2 regions of the Streptomyces sp. NPDC088350 genome follow, and region 2 is predicted to be linked to the other one. Evidence: riboswitches for the same ligand, from Rfam matches in the RefSeq annotation. Region 2 holds a riboswitch; the other holds the start of a gene.
What was found. A riboswitch is a leader RNA that binds a small molecule or an ion and turns the genes downstream of it on or off. The one in region 2 is predicted to bind ZMP and ZTP.
Positions count from the first base shown of each region.

Region 1: linked by a shared signal. The riboswitch ahead of ACIQBL_RS10180 (bifunctional 5,10-methylenetetrahydrofolate dehydrogenase/5,10-methenyltetrahydrofolate cyclohydrolase) and the one ahead of ACIQBL_RS02010 (glycine hydroxymethyltransferase) in region 2 are both predicted to bind ZMP and ZTP.

Region 1 is NZ_JBIVNL010000003.1:63,553-73,379, forward strand. Features, by position in the region: gene ACIQBL_RS10155 (ABC transporter ATP-binding protein) at 1-1,680, shown strand, start outside; gene ACIQBL_RS10160 (hypothetical protein) at 1,749-2,042, opposite strand; gene ACIQBL_RS10165 (nuclear transport factor 2 family protein) at 2,214-2,579, shown strand; gene ACIQBL_RS10170 (MarR family winged helix-turn-helix transcriptional regulator) at 2,655-3,164, opposite strand; gene ACIQBL_RS10175 (hypothetical protein) at 3,222-4,061, shown strand; ZMP/ZTP riboswitch at 4,114-4,198, shown strand; gene ACIQBL_RS10180 (bifunctional 5,10-methylenetetrahydrofolate dehydrogenase/5,10-methenyltetrahydrofolate cyclohydrolase) at 4,220-5,068, shown strand; gene ACIQBL_RS10185 (CU044_5270 family protein) at 5,069-5,959, opposite strand; gene ACIQBL_RS10190 (RNA polymerase sigma factor) at 6,047-6,568, opposite strand; gene ctaD (cytochrome c oxidase subunit I) at 6,674-8,290, shown strand; gene ACIQBL_RS10200 (hypothetical protein) at 8,296-8,637, shown strand; gene ACIQBL_RS10205 (VOC family protein) at 8,690-9,088, opposite strand; gene ACIQBL_RS10210 (helix-turn-helix transcriptional regulator) at 9,203-9,827, shown strand, end outside.
Region 2 is NZ_JBIVNL010000001.1:431,201-441,027, reverse strand. Features, by position in the region: gene ACIQBL_RS02020 (2'-5' RNA ligase family protein) at 1-23, opposite strand, end outside; gene trpS (tryptophan--tRNA ligase) at 197-1,210, opposite strand; gene ACIQBL_RS02010 (glycine hydroxymethyltransferase) at 1,373-2,827, opposite strand; ZMP/ZTP riboswitch at 2,859-2,948, opposite strand; gene ACIQBL_RS02005 (hypothetical protein) at 3,072-3,923, shown strand; gene ACIQBL_RS02000 (DUF3050 domain-containing protein) at 4,072-4,851, opposite strand; gene ACIQBL_RS01995 (hypothetical protein) at 5,098-5,649, shown strand; gene pabB (aminodeoxychorismate synthase component I) at 5,679-7,868, shown strand; gene ACIQBL_RS01985 (benzoate-CoA ligase family protein) at 7,865-9,388, shown strand; gene ACIQBL_RS01980 (class I adenylate-forming enzyme family protein) at 9,412-9,827, shown strand, end outside.

The DNA of each region.
Region 1 (9,827 bases), on a different contig from region 2:
GCCCTGTTGGCGGGCGCGGTGCTCTCGCTGGTCACCGGGGGTACCGGGCTGCTGCTGCCGCTGGTGGCGCGGGGTCTCATCGACGACCTGTCGCACGACCGGACCATCACCGGCGCGCTGGTGGCGATGTCGGCGCTGGTGGTCGCCAACGCGGCGCTGGGGGCGCTGGGTTCGTATGTGCTGCGGCGGACCGCCGAGTCCGTGGTGCTCGGTGCGCGGCGCGCCCTGTCGTCGTATCTGCTGCGGTTGCGGATCACCGCCGTGGACCGCAGTGAGCCCGGCGACCTGATGGCCCGCATCACCTCCGACACCACGCTCCTGCGCGAGGTCACCACCGACTCACTGGTCGGCCTCGGCACCGGAGGGCTCACGCTCGTCGCAACTGTCGTCATGATGGGCCTTGTTGACCCTGTTCTGCTGGGCGTCACCCTCGCCGTGATCGTGGGCGCGGGCACTGTACTCAGCGTGATCGTGCCCCGTATCAACCGGGCCAGCAGGCAGGCACAGGACGCGGTCGGCGTGATGGGCGCCTCCCTGGAGCGGATCCTCGGCGCGCTGCGCACGGTGAAGGCGTCCGGCGCCGAGGCGCGCGAGGAACGCACCCTGCACGCGGCGGCCGAGGAGTCGTGGCGGCAGAGCGTGCGCGCCGCCAAGTGGACGGCGGCGGCGGGCAATACGGCCGGACTGTCGATGCAGATCGCGTTCATCACCGTCCTCGCGGTGGGCGGCGCACGGGTCGCGACGGGCGCGATCGACGTCGGCACACTGGTCGCCTTCCTGCTCTACGTCTTCTACCTGATGCAGCCGATCCAGCAGGTCGTCGGCGCGATCACGCAGTACCAGACGGGCGCCGCGGCCCTCTCCCGCATCCAGGAGGCGCTGCGACTTCCCGCCGAACCCCCGTCCCTGGCAGCCCCGTTGCCCTCCCCCGGCGCCCGGCCCGCCGCCCTCTCCTTCGACGACGTCCGCTTCCGCTACGCCGACGACCTGCCCTACGTCCACCACGGCGTCACCTTCGAGGTACCGGCCCAGGGCATGACCGCGTTCGTCGGCCCGTCCGGCGCGGGCAAGACCACCGTGTTCTCCCTCATCGAGCGCTTCTACGACCCCGAGTCCGGCGCCATCACCGTCGACGGCCGGGATCTCGCGGACTGGGAGCTGCCCCAACTCCGGTCAGCCATCGGCTATGTGGAGCAGGACGCCCCGGTCCTCTCGGGCTCCCTGCGCGACAACCTGCTGCTCGGCAACCCGGACGCGGACGACGACGCGGTGACCCGCGTCCTGAAGACGACCCGCCTCGACGGCCTGGTCGCCCGGCTGCCCAAGGGCGTCGACACCCTGGTCGGCCACCGCGGCACCCGCCTCTCGGGCGGCGAGCGCCAGCGCGTCGCCATCGCCCGCGCCCTGCTGCGCCACCCCCGGCTGCTGCTCCTCGACGAGGCGACCTCGCAGCTGGACGCGGTCAACGAGGCGGCCCTGCGCGACACCGTCGCCGATGTGGCCCGTACGACGACGGTCCTGGTCGTCGCGCACCGGCTGTCCACGGTGACGATGGCCGACCGGATCGTCGTCATGGACGCGGGCCGCGTCCGGGCGGTGGGGACGCACCGGGAGCTGGTGAGCGCGGACCCGCTGTACGCGGAGCTGGCGGCCACGCAGTTCCTGGCGACGGCGGGCTGATCCTCCGGAACGGCTGAGGGCCGCCCGTTTCCGGACGGCCCTCAGGGTCCGCGCGCTGCACGGTCTCGCTACTCGACGGCGGGAAGGAGTCCCGTGACCGGCGCGGCCATGTCGGTGACCTGGTGCAGCTGCTGGAGGTCGTTCAGGTGGTTCAGCGCCTTCATCTGGTCGGCGACCTTCGGGATCTGCGCCTGGTGCTCGGCGGGGATCTCGCTCACCGCGAGCGAGTCCAGCAGGGCGACCGGGCTGACCTTGCCGTCCTTGATGGCGGGCGCGTCGGCGGCGTTCGCCATCGGCGCGACGAGGCCGGTGACCCCGACGGCGAGACCAACGGCGGCGACAATACGTCGTGTTGAGATCATGCTTTCAGCAACGCGGACGGTCCCCGCGCGGACACGGGCGCCGGGCACCGCTCACCCGTCAGGCTCAAAGTGCCCCTGCGTTTGCCGACCCCGGCCTGGCGGAGGAGTCTCGTAGGAGAGGCCCGTCACGGCTCGCTCCTGTTCGGGTCGCGCCTCTCTGAGGAGGTCACCATGGGCACCGCGGCACGCCCCGGCTTCGACACCGAAGCCCTGCGCCGGGGCATCGAAGATCACACAGCGGCGACACTTCTGTCGCTCTACGCGGACGACGCCGAGATCCACGTCGTCGACCACCAGACCCAGCCCAGTCACCCCAAGGTCCTGCACGGCCGGGACGAGATCGGCGCGATGCTCGCCGACGTCTACAGCCGCGACATGACGCACAAGCTGGAGGAGTGCGTCGTGCAGGGGGACCGGGTCGCCTACAGCGAGTCCTGTCAGTACGCGGACGGGACCCGGGTCCTCGCCGAGTCGATGCTGGTGCTGAACGACGGCAAGATCGCCCGGCAGACGATGATCCAGGCATGGGACGGATAGCGAGGATGATGCCGAAGGTCCGGATCACCACCCGTCTGACCTGGACCTTCTCGGCCAGCACAGCACCCGGAGGCGTTACGGGGACTCGACGGAGAGCACCAGTTTCCGCAGCAGGTCTGCGAGCGTCCGCCGCTCTGCTGGGGTCAGTGCTGCGAGCAGCACGAGCTCGCCCGCTTCCTCCGCCGCCGCATGCTGCTCGAACACGGCGTGCCCGGCGTCGGTGAGCCGCACCCGCACCCGCCGCCGGTCCCCCGTCTCGTGCGTACGGACGATGAGCCCCGCCTCCTCGACGGCCGCGAGCCGCGCGGACAGCGCGCCACGGGTCAGCCCCAGCATTTCGGCGAGCCGCGAGGGACTCGTCTCGTACGGCGGCCCGAGCCTGCGCAGCATGAGCAGCACCTTGTACTGCCAGTGCTTGAGCCCATCGGAATCGAGCGCGTCGCGCCGCGTCCGACCGGCGTGCCGGGCCAGGATCGCCAGCCGGAAGAAGATCGCCTCCTTCACCGGGTCCATCCAGGCGAGTTCCTTCGCCCAGACCGCCACATGCCGGTCGACCGAGTCGCCCGCCGAGTTCTCCTCCACCATCTGCCTCCCGCAGTAGTTTTCTTGTGGATAGTTTTTCGCCTAACTACCTTCCCCGTCATGACATTCACAGCGAACGCGGTCATCCCCGTCGAGGAACTCATCGCCACCGCCCACGAGTTGAGCGTGACGGGGCGATGGAAGCGCGCCTCCCGCCTTCTGGACACCTGCATCGCCGACGATCCCGACTCCCGGGCGCGGATCGCCCGTGCCGCCGCCCAAGTGGCCCTGGAACAGGACTGGTTCGCCGGTACGGACACCTCGGCGGCGCGCATCGAAGCGGCCGAGAAGGAGTTCCCGGGCGGCGACTGGGACGTGGACTTCGCGCGGCTGCGGAACACCTACCGCGTGCTGCTCGTCGTCGACGGCGAGCTCCGGCTGGGCCCCGCCGGCAAGGACCCGGAGGGCCTCGCATCCCTGCTCCGCGAGGCCGAGGCACTGCGCGACGCCGCCCCGGACGAGGGACGCCGGGGCTGGGCGGAGATGTACCTCGGTCTGATCACGGACAACCACTTCGCCGACCTGGCGGGCGCACCGCCCCACTACGCGTCCGCGCTGCGCGCCGCCGAGTCGGGCGACGACCCGTTGCTGGCCCGCGAGGCCCTGCGCCACCTCGGCGACCACGACCACGACGCCGGTGACCACGCCCGCGCCCTGGACCGCTGGCGCCGGGCGGCCACGCTGGGTGCCGGGGCGGGCACGGTCCCCGGCACGCTCTCCCAGCAGTTGCTGCTGGCGGTGCTGGCCCGGGACTCCGGTGACGAGGCCGGGGCAAGGGCGCTGGCGACAGAGGTCGCCCGCTGGGCGGAAGCCATCGGTGCCGTCCGCCTAGCGACACAGGCCCGCGGATTCCTGGCCGGCGTCGACCCGACGGCACCGCCGGCGGAGAGCGGGTCCTGACGGCCGTGGGAGACCGGTCCTGGGCCCCGTCCTGGAGCCCTCGGTTAGGCTGTCCGCGGGTCGTGACTGGCGCTGAGGTGGAGCACCACCGTGGAGCGGCCCACGCGGAGTCGATGCCGTGCGCCTGGGCGATTGGTCAACCAGCTCAGGAGTGGATCATGTCCCAGGCACGACTCATGGACGGCACGGCGCTCGCCCGGCGGATCGTCGAGGACACCGCGAAGAAGGCCGCCGACCTCAAGCAGCGCACCGGTACGGCGCCCTGTCTGGCGACGGTCCTGGTCGGCGCGGACCCGGCCTCCGTCACCTACGTCCGGATGAAGCAGAACCGCAGCCGCAAGGCCGGTATCGAGTCCCGGCACGTGGAACTGCCCTCGACCACGACCACCGCCGAACTGGTCGCCACCCTCACCGCGCTCTCCACCGACCCCACCGTGCACGGCATCCTGCTCCAGCACCCGATGGGCGAACACATCGACGAGCGGGCCGCGTTCGAGGCGATCGCGGCGGAGAAGGACGTGGACGGCGTCACGTTCGCGTCGTTCGCGACGATGAGCTTCGGCCTGCCGGGCTTCGTGTCCTGCACGCCCGGCGGCATCATGCGGCTGCTCGACGAGTACGACGTCGACCCGTCCGGTAAGCGTGCCGTCGTCGTGGGCCGCAGCGCGATCCTCGGCAAGCCGGCCGGCCTGCTCCTCCTGGCCCGCGACGCCACGGTGACCTACTGCCACTCGCGCACCCGGGACCTGTCGGCGGTGGTCCGCGAGGCGGACATCGTGGTCGCCGCCGTGGGCCGCCCCCGGCTGATCCGCGGCGAGGACATCAAGCCGGGCGCGGTCGTCATCGACGCGGGCTACAACGCGGGCAACGTCGGCGACGTCGACTTCGACTCCGCCGCCGAACGCGCCTCGCTGATCACGCCGGTGCCGGGCGGCGTCGGCCCGATGACGATCGCCACGCTCCTCGAACAGACGGTGACCGCCGCCGCCCGGCAGCTCGGGGTGTGATCACCGCGTCCACGCGCTGTAGTCCATGACGTCCCCCGCCTTGACCCCGTACTCGGGCTGGTCCTTCGTGAAGGTGCTCTCCAGTCCGAGTACGGCGCCGGTGGCCGGGTCCATGATCAGCATCAGACGGCTGCCCGACTGCCGGTACACATAGGCCAGCCCCCGCCGCCCGAGCCGATCGGTCACCTCTCCCACGGGCCGCAGCCCGTCCGCCCCGGCGAGCACCCGCGCCAACGCGGCCGACTCACGCGCCCCGAGCGTCCAGTGGTCCAGCAACTCCTCCACTGCGCCGAGGAGTTCAGGGGTGGTCAACGGCGTCTTGCTGTACGCCGTCTCCTGGAGGTACGCCCGCAGTGCCGCCACGTCGTGCGGGGGCCGGGCGTCGGGCGGGACATCGCTCCAACTCGGCGGATACGTCGTCTCCTTGAGGACATGCCCGTCCTCGACGACACGTTCGGTGTGACTGTCGTCCGCGTTCCAGCGCACGATGCGTTCCTCGGGGATGGTGATCGGCGGTTTGTCGTCGGACATGCCGAGACTCCAGGACTGCACGTGCGTACCCCTGCGCAGGGCGGGAGTTCCGTCGACGGCGACCGCCGCGGCGAGAGCGGCGAGCTGGTTCAGCGACACGGGCGTGGAGTTCGCCTGCACGACCAGGGGGCGGGGTGCTGCCACGGCAGGAGTGCTGCTGGGTCCGCCGAGCAGCAGCGTGAACGCGGTCGCCACGACGGCGACTCCCGCCGTGAGACTCCAGAGCAGTCGGCGACGCCGTTCGTGCAGCAGCCGGTTGAGCCGACGCGAGGCGTGGTGGTCCAGGGGCCCGTCACTGTAGAGGGGGCCGTCGGCCGTGAACGGGTTGGCGCCACGCAGTAGTTCAAGTTCATCGACCATTGCGTCGATCCTCCGGTCCACCTGTAGCGCCCCATAGGGGCGCGGGGAACTGCGCGACCAGCCACGACGGCGCCGCGGAATACTCAATCAACGGCCCGCACCTCCAAACACCACGAGCCGATCGATCTCCGCTCTCAACCTCCGCCGCGCCCGATGCAACCGCATAGCCGCGGCACGCGTCCCGCACCCGAGAACAACGGCAACCTCCTCCACCCCCAGCTCCTCCCACGCAGTCAGCCGCAGCACCTCCTGATCGGCCGAAGACAACCGCGCGAGCGCTTCGTGCACCCAGGAACCGGGCGCCTCCTCATCCGGCCCCGCCGCGACCTGCCGCCCATGCGCACTCTCGTCATTGCCCACCCGCTCGACGAGCCTCCGCCGGCGCCCATACCCCCGTACCGCGTTGGACAGGCAGTTGCGGGCGACCCCGTACAGCCAGGGCAGCGGGGCCGGCGGCAGATCCGCGCGGCGGCGCCAGGCGACGGTGAAGACCTCCGCCACCACTTCCTCGACCTCGTTGTTCCGCCCGTCCAGTCGCCGTGCAACGTAGCGGCTGACCGCCCAGTAGTGCTCGCGATAGGCAGCGGCGAAGTTCTCGTCGTTGCTCATGTCCCGTTCGTGTCCGGCACCCGGGCGATCGTCACACCCGGTTTCGTGATTCTCGTCGCGCCCGTCGAGTGTGACGTGCGGGCGGGGCGTGGACACAGGCGGGGCGTGAGAGACCTCAAGAGCATCAAGTGGCTGACGACCACCGACCACAAGACGATCGGCACGCTGTATCTGGTCACGTCGTTCGCGTTCTTCCTGATCGGCGGCGTCATGGCGCTGCTGATGCGCGCCGAACTCGCCAGACCCGGTCTGCAGATCATGTCGAACGAGCAGTTCAACCAGGCGTTCACGATGCACGGCACGATCATGCTGCTGATGTTCGCGACGCCGCTGTTCGCCGGTTTCGCCAACTGGATCATGCCCCTGCAGATCGGCGCCCCGGACGTCGCCTTCCCACGCCTCAACATGTTCGCCTACTGGCTCTACCTGTTCGGCTCGACCATCGCGGTGGGCGGCTTCCTCACCCCGCAGGGCGCGGCCGACTTCGGCTGGTTCGCCTACTCCCCGCTGTCGGACGCGGTCCGCTCGCCGGGCATCGGCGCCGACATGTGGATCATGGGTCTGGCCTTCTCCGGCTTCGGCACGATCCTCGGCGCGGTCAACTTCATCACCACGATCATCTGCATGCGCGCACCGGGCATGACGATGTTCCGCATGCCGATCTTCGTGTGGAACGTCCTGCTGACCGCCGTCCTGGTCCTGCTGGCCTTCCCGGTCCTCGCCGCCGCGCTGTTCGCGCTGGAGGCGGACCGAAAATTCGGGGCACATGTCTTCGATGCCGCGAACGGCGGGGCGTTGCTGTGGCAACACCTCTTCTGGTTCTTCGGCCATCCAGAGGTGTACATCATCGCCCTGCCGTTCTTCGGCATCATCTCCGAGGTCATCCCGGTCTTCTCCCGCAAGCCGATGTTCGGCTACATGGGCCTGGTCGCCGCGACCATCTCCATCGCCGGCCTGTCCGTGACGGTGTGGGCCCACCACATGTACGTCACCGGCGGAGTCCTCCTGCCGTTCTTCTCCTTCATGACGTTCCTCATCGCCGTACCCACCGGCGTGAAGTTCTTCAACTGGATCGGAACCATGTGGAAGGGGTCCTTGAGCTTCGAGACCCCGATGCTCTGGGCCACCGGCTTCCTGATCACCTTCGTGTTCGGCGGTCTCACCGGCGTGATGCTCGCGGCCCCGCCGATCGACTTCTCGACCTCGGACTCGTACTTCGTCGTCGCCCACTTCCACTACGTGGTCTTCGGCACGGTCGTCTTCGCGATGTTCTCCGGCTTCCACTTCTGGTGGCCGAAGATGACCGGCAAGATGCTCGACGAGCGCCTCGGCAAGCTCACCTTCTGGACGCTGTTCATCGGCTTCCACGGCACCTTCCTCGTCCAGCACTGGCTGGGCGTGAACGGGATGCAGCGCCGGATTCCGGACTACCTGGCGGTGGAGGGCCTGACGACCCTCAACACGGTGTCGACGATCTTCTCGTTCCTGCTCGGCCTGTCGATCCTGCCGTTCCTCTACAACGTCTGGAAGACGGCCAAGTACGGCAAGAAGGTCGAGACCGACGACCCGTGGGGCTACGGCCGTTCACTGGAGTGGGCGACCTCCTGCCCGCCCCCGCGGCACAACTTCCTCACCCTTCCCCGCATCCGCAGCGAATCCCCGGCGTTCGACCTGCACCACCCCGAGATCCCGGCCCTGGAACGGGAGTTGACGCCCCGGTGACCGCGATGGACGAACACCCCGTGGACCCGAGGACGTTCCTCAACGAGATCGAGGGTCATCTGCTCATCGCAGCCGCCCGCACGGAAGGCCGTACGGCCGCCGCCCGTTTCACCGCCCGGCTCGACTGGCTCACCGACGGCCAACGGGCCGAAGTGGAACGGCACTTCGAGGCGGAGTACCTCACCCTCACCCGTGTCTCCTGGGAGCGTACGGCCGAGCGGGGCGGGCAACTGCGGGACGAGTACGAGGCCACGTACCGGCGTCTGCGCCAACGCCTCCTCACCGCCTGCGTGTTGGGGTGTGCGCTGCTCGCGGCGACGGGACTGGTCATCACCGCGCTCACCTAGGGACACGCGTCCCCCCGTCCGGGACGCTTGCCGTGTGAAGGGAATCCACGCATCAGCGCTCCTGCCGTTTCACGGCCTCCGGAGTGACCGGCGTGAAGAAGTTGATCAGGTTGCCGTCGGGGTCGCGGAAAAGGAGGGACCGGTTGCCCCACGGCATCGTCGTCGGCTTCTGCACGATCTCGCAGTCGAGGGTGGCCAGCCGCTCGTGTTCGGCGTCGACGTCGGCGACGCGGAACTCGGTGATCACCGAGCGGTTGGCGGCGGGGTGTGCGGAGTCGGCGCCGAACAGTGCCACGGTGCGGGTGCTCGCGACCGCCAACGTGCAGGCGGGCGTGACGAGTTCGGCGAAGTCGGGGGTCGACCACGTGGCGGAGACGCCGGTGACCTGTTCGTAGAACCCGACGAGACGGGCGACGTCGTCGGTGATGACACGGATCGAGACGAAGTTCATGAAGGGCTCCCAGTCGGAGGGCGAAGGTCGAAGGCGGTACCGGACGGCCGCCGTCTCTCACGCTAGGACCAATACCGGACAGAATCCGCCCGGTATCCGAGGCAGACTTCAGGAGTGACCACATCCACCGCGCGCGTGCTCGCCCTGCTGGAGATCCTCCAGGGAGGCGGCCTCCGTACCGTCCCCGACCTGGCCGCCCGGCTGGGCGTCGACGAGCGCACGGTCCGCCGCTACGTCGGCCACCTGCTGGAACTGGGCGTGCCCGTCGACGCGGTCCGCGGTCGCTACGGCGGCTACCGGCTCGCCCCCGGCTATCGGATGCCCCCGCTGATGCTCACGGACGAGGAGGCCCTGGCCGTGGTGCTAGGACTGCTGGCCGGGCGGAGGGCCGGGCTGGTCACCACCTCCGCCGCGGCCGGCGAGAGCGCCACGGCGAAGCTGCTGCGCGTCCTGCCCGCCGCCCTGCGCCGACGGCTGGACGCCCTGCTGGACACGGCCGACTTCACCGCGCGGCCCCGCACCCCCACCGCCGCCGCCCCGGAGACGGAGGTGCTGCTCGAACTCGCCGAAGCCGCGCTCCATCGGCGCCCGGTGGCGATCGCCTACACCGACCGGAAGGGCCGCGACAGCGACCGGACCGTCCTGCCGTACGGTCTCGTGGCGCATGCCGGCCGGTGGTACCTGACCGGCGCGGACCCTGCCGACGGGGAGGTGCGCACGTTCCGCCTGGACCGGATCA
Region 2 (9,827 bases):
ACACCGATCGTTACGGTCCCCACGTCGTCTCCTGTCGTCCTGTCGGTGGTCCTGATGACGGTCCTGATGGTGAGCGGGGCGCCCCGCGCGCGGCCACTCGGCTATCGACTGTACGGCCACACCCGAGTTGTGGGCAGGCGCAACCGTAGTGATGTGCAGCGCTCTGTCCAGTGGTACTTCGGTGCGGTCGTACGCCTCAGTGCTTGGCGGGCAGGAAACCCACCCGGTCGTACGCCTGCGCCAGGGTCTCGGCCCCGACGGCGCGCGCCTTCTCCGCGCCCTTGGCCAGGATCGAGTCCAGCGTCTCCGGGTCGTCCAGGTACTGCTGGGTGCGCTCCCGGAACGGCGTCACGAACTCGACGATGACCTCGGCGAGGTCCGTCTTGAGCGCGCCGTACATCTTGCCCTCGTACTCCTGCTCCAGCTCGGCGACCGACTTGCCGGTGAGGGTGGAGTAGATGGTGAGGAGGTTGCTGATGCCCGGCTTGTGCTCGGCGTCGTAGCGGATCACGGTGTCCGTGTCGGTGACCGCGCTCCTGACCTTCTTCGCGGTCGCCTTCGGGTCGTCGAGCAGGTTGATGAGACCCTTCGGCGTCGACGCCGACTTGCTCATCTTGATCGACGGGTCCTGAAGGTCGTAGATCTTCGCCGTCTCCTTGAGGATGTACGGCTTCGGGATCGTGAAGGTCTCGCCGAAGCGGCTGTTGAAGCGCTCGGCGAGGTCGCGGGTCAGCTCGACGTGCTGGCGCTGGTCCTCGCCGACCGGCACCTCGTGCGCCTGGTACAGCAGGATGTCGGCGATCTGGAGGATCGGGTACGTGAAGAGGCCGACGGAGGCACGGTCGGCGCCCTGCTTGGCGGACTTGTCCTTGAACTGGGTCATGCGGGACGCCTCGCCGAAACCGGTCAGGCAGTTCATGATCCAGGCGAGCTGGGCGATCTCGGGGACATGGCTCTGCACGAAGAGCGTGCAGCGGTCCGGGTCCAGGCCTGCGGCCAGCAGTTGCGCTGTGGCGAGGCGGGTGTTGGCGCGCAGGTCCGCCGGGTCCTGCGGGACCGTGATCGCGTGCAGGTCCACGACCATGTAGAACGCGTCGTGGGACTCCTGGAGGGCTACCCACTGGCGGACGGCGCCGAGGTAGTTGCCGAGGTGGAACGAGCCTGCGGTGGGCTGGATTCCGGAGAGCACGCGGGGTCGGTCTGAGGCCATGCCCCCATTCTCGCAGAGGGGAAGGGGGTGGTTGGCCCGGTGGGTGGGGGGTGGTTTCGGAGCGTGGGGGACTGCGGGCCGGTGGGGGCCGGTCGCGCCCCGCGGCGGAGCCGCAAATGAATGCGGCCCCGCGCCCCTTGGTTGGCTGCCCTCATGGGGTGATCAGCCGAGGTCGATCTCCGGGTACAACGGGAAGCCTGCTACCAGGTCCGTTGCCCGCTGGGCGATCTCCTGCGACACCTTCTCGTCCAGGACGTGGCTCGCCTTGCTCGGGGCGCCCGACTTCGTCGTGCCCGGCTCGGTCGCCGTGAGGACTCGGTCGATCAAGGACGCGACCTCGTCCATCTCCGCCGTGCCCAGACCACGGGTGGTGAGGGCGGGGGTGCCGATGCGGATGCCGGAGGTGTACCAGGCGCCGTTCGGGTCGGCGGGGATGGCGTTGCGGTTGGTGACGATGCCGGAGTCCAGGAGGGCGGTCTCGGCCTGGCGGCCGGTGAGGCCGTAGGACGTCTCCACGTCGATCAGGTTGAGGTGGTTGTCGGTGCCGCCGGTGACGAGGGTGGCGCCACGGCGCATCAGGCCGTCGGCCAGCGCGCGGGAGTTGTCGACGATGCGCTGGGCGTAGTCCTGGAAGGAGGGCTGCCTGGCCTCGGCGAGGGCGACGGCCTTGGCGGCCATGACGTGCGGGAGCGGGCCGCCCAGCACCATCGGGCAGCCCCGGTCGACCTGGTCCTTGAGGGAGTCGTCGCACAGGACCATGCCGCCGCGCGGGCCGCGCAGGGACTTGTGCGTGGTCGTGGTGACGATCTGGGCGTGCGGGACCGGGTCGAAGTCGCCGGTCAGGACCTTGCCCGCGACCAGGCCGGCGAAGTGCGCCATGTCGACCATGAGGGTCGCCCCGACCTCGTCGGCGATCTCGCGCATCAGGCGGAAGTTCACCAGGCGGGGGTAGGCGGAGTAGCCGGCGACGATGATCAGCGGCTTGAAGTCGCGGGCCGACGCGCGCAGGGCGTCGTAGTCGATGAGGCCGGTCGCGGGGTCGGTGCCGTAGGAGCGCTGGTCGAACATCTTTCCGGAGATGTTCGGGCGGAAGCCGTGGGTGAGGTGGCCGCCGGCGTCCAGGGACATGCCGAGCATGCGCTGGTTGCCGAAGGCGTGGCGGAGTTCGGCCCAGTCGGCGTCGGAGAGGTCGTTGACCTGGCGGACGCCCGCCTTCGCGAGGGCGGGGACCTCGACGCGGTCGGCGAGGACCGACCAGAAGGCGACGAGGTTGGCGTCGATGCCGGAGTGCGGCTGGACGTAGGCGTGGCGGGCGCCGAAGAGTTCGCGGGCGTGCTCGGCGGCGAGGGACTCGACGGTGTCGACGTTGCGGCAGCCGGCGTAGAAGCGGCGGCCGACGGTGCCCTCGGCGTACTTGTCGCTGAACCAGTTGCCCATCGCGAGCAGCGTGGCCGGGGAGGCGTAGTTCTCGGAGGCGATCAGCTTGAGCATCTCGCGCTGGTCGGCGACTTCCTGGCCGATGGCGTCGGCGACGCGCGGCTCGACGGCGTGGATCACGTCGAGGGCGGCGCGGAAGGCGGTGGACTCGCGGGAGAGGGGCGCGGAATTGTCGGGCATGGGGACCTCCGGACGTGGCGTTCGGCGTTCACGGTACGGCCCAGGCGCACGGCACACATTGCAGCTCGGGCCGCTCCCCGATGGTCGGTCCCATCCCAGCGCGCCAGTCACGGCCCGCCGGTCAGCCTACCGGGCGGGTCGGACGGGGCGGCTCGTGCGTCCAGCATCTGGAGTTCGGTGAGAGTCCCCGCGCGGGGCTCCGTGGCGATCTCCCCTCCCCTAGAGTCCCTTTGTGCTCTTTGGAATGGTGTGCGCGCTCGGCGCGGCGGTCTGCTTCGGTACGGCGACGGTGCTTCAGGCGGTCGCCGCGCGGGCGGCCACGACGGGTGGGGGCGGGGACGCGGCGCTGTTGCTGCGGGCGCTGCGGCAGTGGCGGTATCTGGCGGGGCTCGGGCTGGACGGGCTGGGCTTCGTGTTCCAGATCGCGGCACTGCGGTCGCTTCCCATCTACGCGGTCGGCGCTGCCCTCGCGTCGAGCCTCGCGGTGACGGCGGTGGTGGCCGCGCGGCTGCTGGGGGTTCGGCTCAGCGGGACGGAGTGGGCGGCCGTCGGGGTGGTGTGCGCGGGGCTGGCGATGCTGGGGCTGGCGTCGGGCGCGGAAGGGGACCGGGTCGGGTCCACGGCTTTGAAGTGGGCGATGTTGGGGACGGCCGCGGTGGTGTTGCTGCTCGGGCTGGTGGGTGGGCGACTGCCGGAGCGGGGGCGGGCGTTGACGCTGGGGCTGGGGGCGGGGTTCGGGTTCGGGGTGGTCGAGGTGGCGGTGCGGTTGATCGACTCGCTCTCCCCCTCGACGCTGGTCAGCAATCCGGCGACGTACGCGCTGCTTGTTGGTGGGGGTGCGGCGTTTTTGTTGCTGACGACGGCCTTGCAGCGGGGGTCTGTGACGACGGCCACGGCGGGGTTGGTGATCGGGGAGACGATCGGGCCGGCGGCGGTGGGGGTGGTGTGGCTCGGGGACCGTACGCGGGGCGGGTTGGAGTGGCTGGCGGTGTTGGGGTTTGTGGTGGCGGTGGTGGGGGCGTTGGCGTTGGCGCGGTTCGGGGAGGCGCCGGCCTCCGGCGGTGGAGCGGGTGATGGTGCGGGTGAGTCGGGGTGACCGTCTCTGGGGGCTGCGCCCCCAGGCCCCCGCTTCGGCCCTGAAGGGGCCTCGTCCTCAAACGCCGGACAGGCTGGATGATGCCGGCCTGCGCCCGAGTCGTCAGCCCCTCTTCGCCACAGGCCGGAGCCCCGCCGCCCCCCTCTTCTCAGCCCATGGCCTCCACGATCCCGTCCCACAGGCGTGACCTCGCCTCCAGTGCCAGTGTCGCCGTCTCCACCGCCTCCTCCCAGCGGGCGTCGTCCGTGCCGCAGAGGTCGGCGACCATCTGCATGGCCATGGGGGTGTGTTCCTCGCCGTCGACCTCGATGTGGCGGGCGAGGTAGTCGCAGAACAGGGGGAAGCGGTCCGTGCCCTCCTTCTTGATCACCTGGTCGAACATGTCGGGGATGAGGTCCTCGCGGGAGAAGGCGAAGGCGGCGGCGCGGCAGTGCAGGGGGCGGTCCTCGATGATGCCGAAGGTGGTGCGGACGAACTCGGAGGCGGGGGTGGGGACTTGGGCGCCGCGCAGGGCCGCCGGCACACCGTGGCCCTCGGTCAGCAGGGCGAGGAACGCGTCGATCCGGGTGGTGTCGGCCCCGGCCTCGGTCATGCCGGCGCGGTACAGCTCGAAGTGACTCGTGAAACCGCCGTTGAGTTCGTCGCTCTCCTCGACCAGCACGATGTCGTTGATGAGCCGTCGGCTGACCTCCGAGCCGCGCGGTACCCAGGGGACGTCGACACAGGTGAGTTCGCGTTGCAGGGACTTCAGCAAGGACATGAAGTCCCATACCGCGAAGACATGGTGGGCCATGAACGTCGCCATGTTCTCGCGGCTGTCGATGCGCTGGTAAATCGGGTGCGCGGTCACTTCTTTGCGCGCGGATTCGATCACCGTACGAGCCCTGTCGATTCCCTCGTGCCGCATATCCCAGTCGTACCTGGACATGATTCTCCTTCGGTCGGGAGAGCGATCGTGCAGCCATTGAAGACCGGCCTGCAAGTGCTTCCGGGAATTCGGGGAAAGTTACCGCGAGTACGGTTCGACAGAGTGCGCGAAGGCGGGCAAAAGGCTGATAAAGGGGCACGATACGGGCAATCGCCGGTCAACCGAAAAAACTTCATTGAAGATTTGAACGTGCTGTGAAGGTTCTGCGTACCTGTCCGTGTGACCAGTAATCACGTCACCGTCACCATGGCCTTTCAAGTGGTGCCGGGCCGCGGGCCCGACTTCCAACCGTGGGCGTGGGCGATGTTGAACGCGAGTGCCCAGCAACCAGGCTTCCTGGGAGGCGGCGTACTCGTCGACGGAGAGGCGGAGTGGCATGTCGTCTATCGCTTCGCCAGTGAGGGAACCGTCCGGGCCTGGGAGGACTCCACCGCACGGGCCCAATGGGACGTACAGGCCGCGGACTTCGCCCGGCAGACCGGGCGCCGGAGCGTGCGGGGCTCCAAGGTGTGGTTCGACTCACAGACCGCCACGCCGAAGACCCCCACTCCGCCGGCGAAATGGAAACTGTGGTTCGTGAACATGAGCGCGGTGTTTCCGCCGGTGCTCCTGTTCAATCTGATCATTCTTCCTTATCTCGGCGGCCTCAATCCACTCGTCCGCACGTTTCTTTTGTGCCTGTGTGTGACGGCTCTCGTCACCTGGATTCTCATGCCGCGGCTCCAGCGTTTCCTCAAGAAATGGCTGTATCCGCCGCTCCAGGCATTCCGCGGACGACATAAAAGGCGGACCGCATAGGTCCGGAGCGAAGCAAGGGAGGTGGGCGGGTGAAGACCCTGCTCATCGACAATTACGACTCGTACACGTACAACCTGTTCCAGCTGATCGCCGAGGTCAACGGCGAGGAACCGGTGGTGATCCGTAATGACGCCCCGGGCGGGATCCCGGATCTCGCGGAATTCGACAATGTCGTGGTGTCGCCGGGGCCCGGGCATCCGGCCGAACCGCGCGACTTCGGCATCGCGTCCGCCCTGCTCGCCGAGTCCCCGCTCCCCGTGCTCGGCGTCTGCCTGGGCCACCAGGGCATCGCGCTCGGCGAGGGCGCCCGGGTGACGGCCGCGCCGCAGCCCCGGCACGGGCATCTCTCCAGAGTCCGGCACGACGGACACGGCCTGTTCCGCGGACTGCCGCAGGACTTCACCGCCGTCCGCTACCACTCGCTGGCCGTGCCCGAGCCGCTGCCGGACACCCTGGAGGCCACCGCCTGGGCCGAGGACGGTGTCCTGATGGCGCTGCGGCACCGCAGCCGGCCGCTGTGGGGCGTGCAGTTCCACCCGGAGTCCGTGCTGACCGAGTACGGCCACCGCATGCTCGTCAACTTCCGCAATCTCACGGCGGAACGGGCCGGCCGAGCCCGTACGAAGAACACCGCCGTCACCCCGGCCGCCGCGGCGATACCCCGTCCCCGGCGCGTGGCCCGTCCTGCCTACCGGCTGCACACCCGGCGCATCGCCGGCGCGGTCGACACGGAGGCCGCCTTCACCCGGATGTACGGGGCGTCGCGGCGGGCGTTCTGGCTGGACAGCGCCCTGGTCGAGGAGGGCCTGTCGCGGTTCTCGTTCTTCGGCGACGACAGCGGTCCGCTCGGGGAGTTCGTGCGCTACGACGTCGAGGCCGGCACCTGTGAGGTCGAGCGGTCGGGACGCCCGACGCGCAAGGTCACGGCGAGCGTCTTCGACTATCTGAGACGGCAGTTGGCGACCCGTCATGTCGACGCGGGAGACCTGCCCTTCGACTTCACCGGGGGGTACGTCGGCTACTTCGGCTACGAGACGAAGGCCGACTGCGGTTCGCCGAACCGGCACTCCTCCGACGTCCCGGACGCCTGCTGGCTGTTCGCGGACCGGCTGATCGCGGTGGACCATCTGAAGGGGTTCACCTACGCGGTCTGTCTCGCCGAGGACACCCCGCACGCCACCTGGGAGGCCGCCGACTGGCTGGAGAGCGCGCTGGCCCAGCTGAGCTGCGTCACCACCGAGGCCCAACGGCCGCCTGCGCCCGCCCCGGTCGGGCCCGATCTCGGCGCCGCCGAGCCGTGGCTGGTGCGGGACCGGGAGACGTATCTCGCGGACATCGAGTCCTGCCGGCGGGAGTTGCGGGCGGGCACCAGCTACGAGATCTGTCTGACGAACGCGGCCCGTTTACCCGCACCGCCGGACCCCTTCGCCTTCTACCGGGTGCTGCGCCGGACCAACCCGGCCCCGTACGCGGCCTTCCTGCGGCTGGGCGACGTCGACGTGGCCGGTTCGTCCCCGGAGCGGTTCCTGCGGATCACCCGTGACGGGATCGCCGAGGCGCGCCCCATCAAGGGCACCGCGCCACGCGGAAACGATCCGGCAGAGGACGCCCGGTTGCGGGAGGCGCTCGCCTCGGACGCCAAGACGCGGGCCGAGAACCTGATGATCGTCGATCTGCTCCGCAACGACCTGGGCCAGGTCTGCCGGACCGGGTCGGTGCGGGTGACCCGGCTCATGGCGACCGAGACGTACGCGACCGTGCATCAGCTGGTCTCCACCGTCGAGGGCCGGCTGCGGGAGGGCACGGACGCGGTGGAGTGCGTGCGGGCCTGTTTTCCCGGCGGCTCGATGACCGGGGCACCGAAGCTGCGCACGCTGGAGATCATCGACCGGCTGGAGACCGAGGCCCGCGGTGTGTACTCCGGTGCCCTCGGCTACCTGGGGTGCAGCGGCGGCGCGGATCTCAACATCGTCATCCGTACGGCCGTCCTCGCGGACGGGCTGATGCAGCTGGGCGCCGGGGGCGCGATCGTCCTCGACTCCGATCCGGTCGGCGAGTACGACGAGATGCTGCTGAAGACGGCGGCCCAGATGCGGGCCCTGCACCAGTACACCGGGGACCGGATCCGCGAGCAGCGGGAGCACACGGCGACCGGCGCCGCCCTCCGCGCGCAGCGCGTCCGGGGCGAGCACACCGCCACCGAGGAGCCCGTGCGATGACGACTCCGCAGACGGTGCTCACGCCGTCCGACGCCGCCGCCCCCGGCAATCTCGCCGCCCAGCTCGCCGGGCTGGCCGAGCGGCGCGGGTGGTCCGGGCGGGCCGCCTTCCACCAGGGGCACCGGACCTGGACCCACGGCGAGGTGCACGCGCTCGCGGCCCGCGCCGCCACCGTGCTCGCCGGTCACGGGGTACGGCCCGGCGACCGGGTGGTGCTGGCGCTGCCCGACGGCATCGCCTGGGTGACGGCGTTCCTCGCGACCGCGCGGCTCGGGGCCGTCGCGGTGCTGGTCAATCCCGAACTCCCGGCGGCCGACCACGCGTTCATGGCCGCGGACACCGAGGCCGTGCTGTGTGTCACGGGACCCGGCCTGGAGGAACGTTTCACCGATCGGCCCCGCCTCGGCGCCGACCAGCTGCTCGCCCTCACCGCCGGCGCCGGACCGACCCTGGCCCACCCGGTCGACGGGCACGCGCCGCTGTACGTCCAGTACACCTCCGGCACCACGGGCCGTCCCAAGGGTGCCGTGCACACGCACGGCGACCCGAAGGCGTACCACGACCTCATCGGGCGGCGGCTGCTGCGGATCACCGGGGACGACGTCACCCTGTCGGTGTCCAAGCTGTACTTCGCCTACGGCTTCGGCAACGCCCTCGTCTTCCCGCTCTTCTCCGGCTCCTCCGCCGTCCTCGTGGACCGGCGGCCGACCCCGGCCGCCGTGGACGAGCTGGTGGCCCGGCACCGGGTGACGCTGCTCTACTCCGTGCCGTCCGCGTACGCCGCGCTGGTCGCCGACCGGGGCAGCGGGCACCGGACCTGCTTCGCCTCGGTACGGGCCGCGGTGTCTGCCGGCGAGGGACTGCCCGAACAACTGGGCCGGCAGATAACCGAGTTGCTCGGCGCGCCGGTGCTGGAGCAGATCGGTTCCACCGAGGCCGGTCACGCGTTCTGCGCCAACGGCTTCGGGCACAACCACCCGGGTACCGTCGGCCGCCCGGTGCCCGGCTTCGAGGTGGAGCTGCGCGACCGCGCGGGCCGCCCGGTGCCGGACGGCACCGAGGGTGAGCTGTGGGTACGCGGCCCGACCGTGACCCCGGGCTATCTGAACCGGCCCGAGGAGAGCGAACGCACCCTGGTCGGCGGCTGGTTGGCCACCCACGACCGGGCGGTCCGCGAGCCGGACGGCGCCTTCCGGCATCTGGGCCGCGCCGACGACATGGAGATGGTCGGCGGCATCACCGTCTCTCCGCTGGAGGTGGAGGCCGTACTGCGGACCCACCCGGCGGTGAAGGAGGTCGCGGTCGCGGCCGTCACCGACGGGACCGGCGCGAGCAGGCTGCGCGCCTTCGTCGTCCCCGTCACCCGGGCCCCGGAAGGCCTCCAGGACGACCTGCTGCGGCTGGCCCGCGAGCGGCTGGCCGCCTTCAAGGTGCCCCGGAGCGTGAGCCTCGTCCCGTCCCTCCCCCGCACCCCCACCGGCAAACTCCGCCGCCACCTGGTCCGCAGGGGCGCCTGGTGACCACGACAGAAAGGAACGGCCAGATGCGAGAGCAGCACCTCCCGCTCACCGATCGCGGGTTCTACCTGGGCCCGCTCTTCCGGCGGGCGGCGGAGCGCCACGGAGCCGTCCACGTCACCCTGGACCGGCCGCTGGACACCCATCCCGACCTCGGCGTCGACCTCACCTACGCGGCTCTCGCCGACGTCGTGGAGGAGCTGTCCGGCCGGCTGTGGCAGGCGGGGGTACGGCCCTCGGAGCGGGTGGTCGTGCACAAGACGGACAACGTCGACATCGTCCTGCTGACCTGCGCGATCTCCCGCATCGGCGCGGTACCGGCGCTGCTCTCCCCCGCGCTGGCCGGACCGGTCGTCGCGGAACTGGTGGGCCGGCTGCGCCGACCGTGGCTGGTCACCGACCGGGCCAAACTGGACGGTCCGCTCAAGGAGTCGGACCTCCC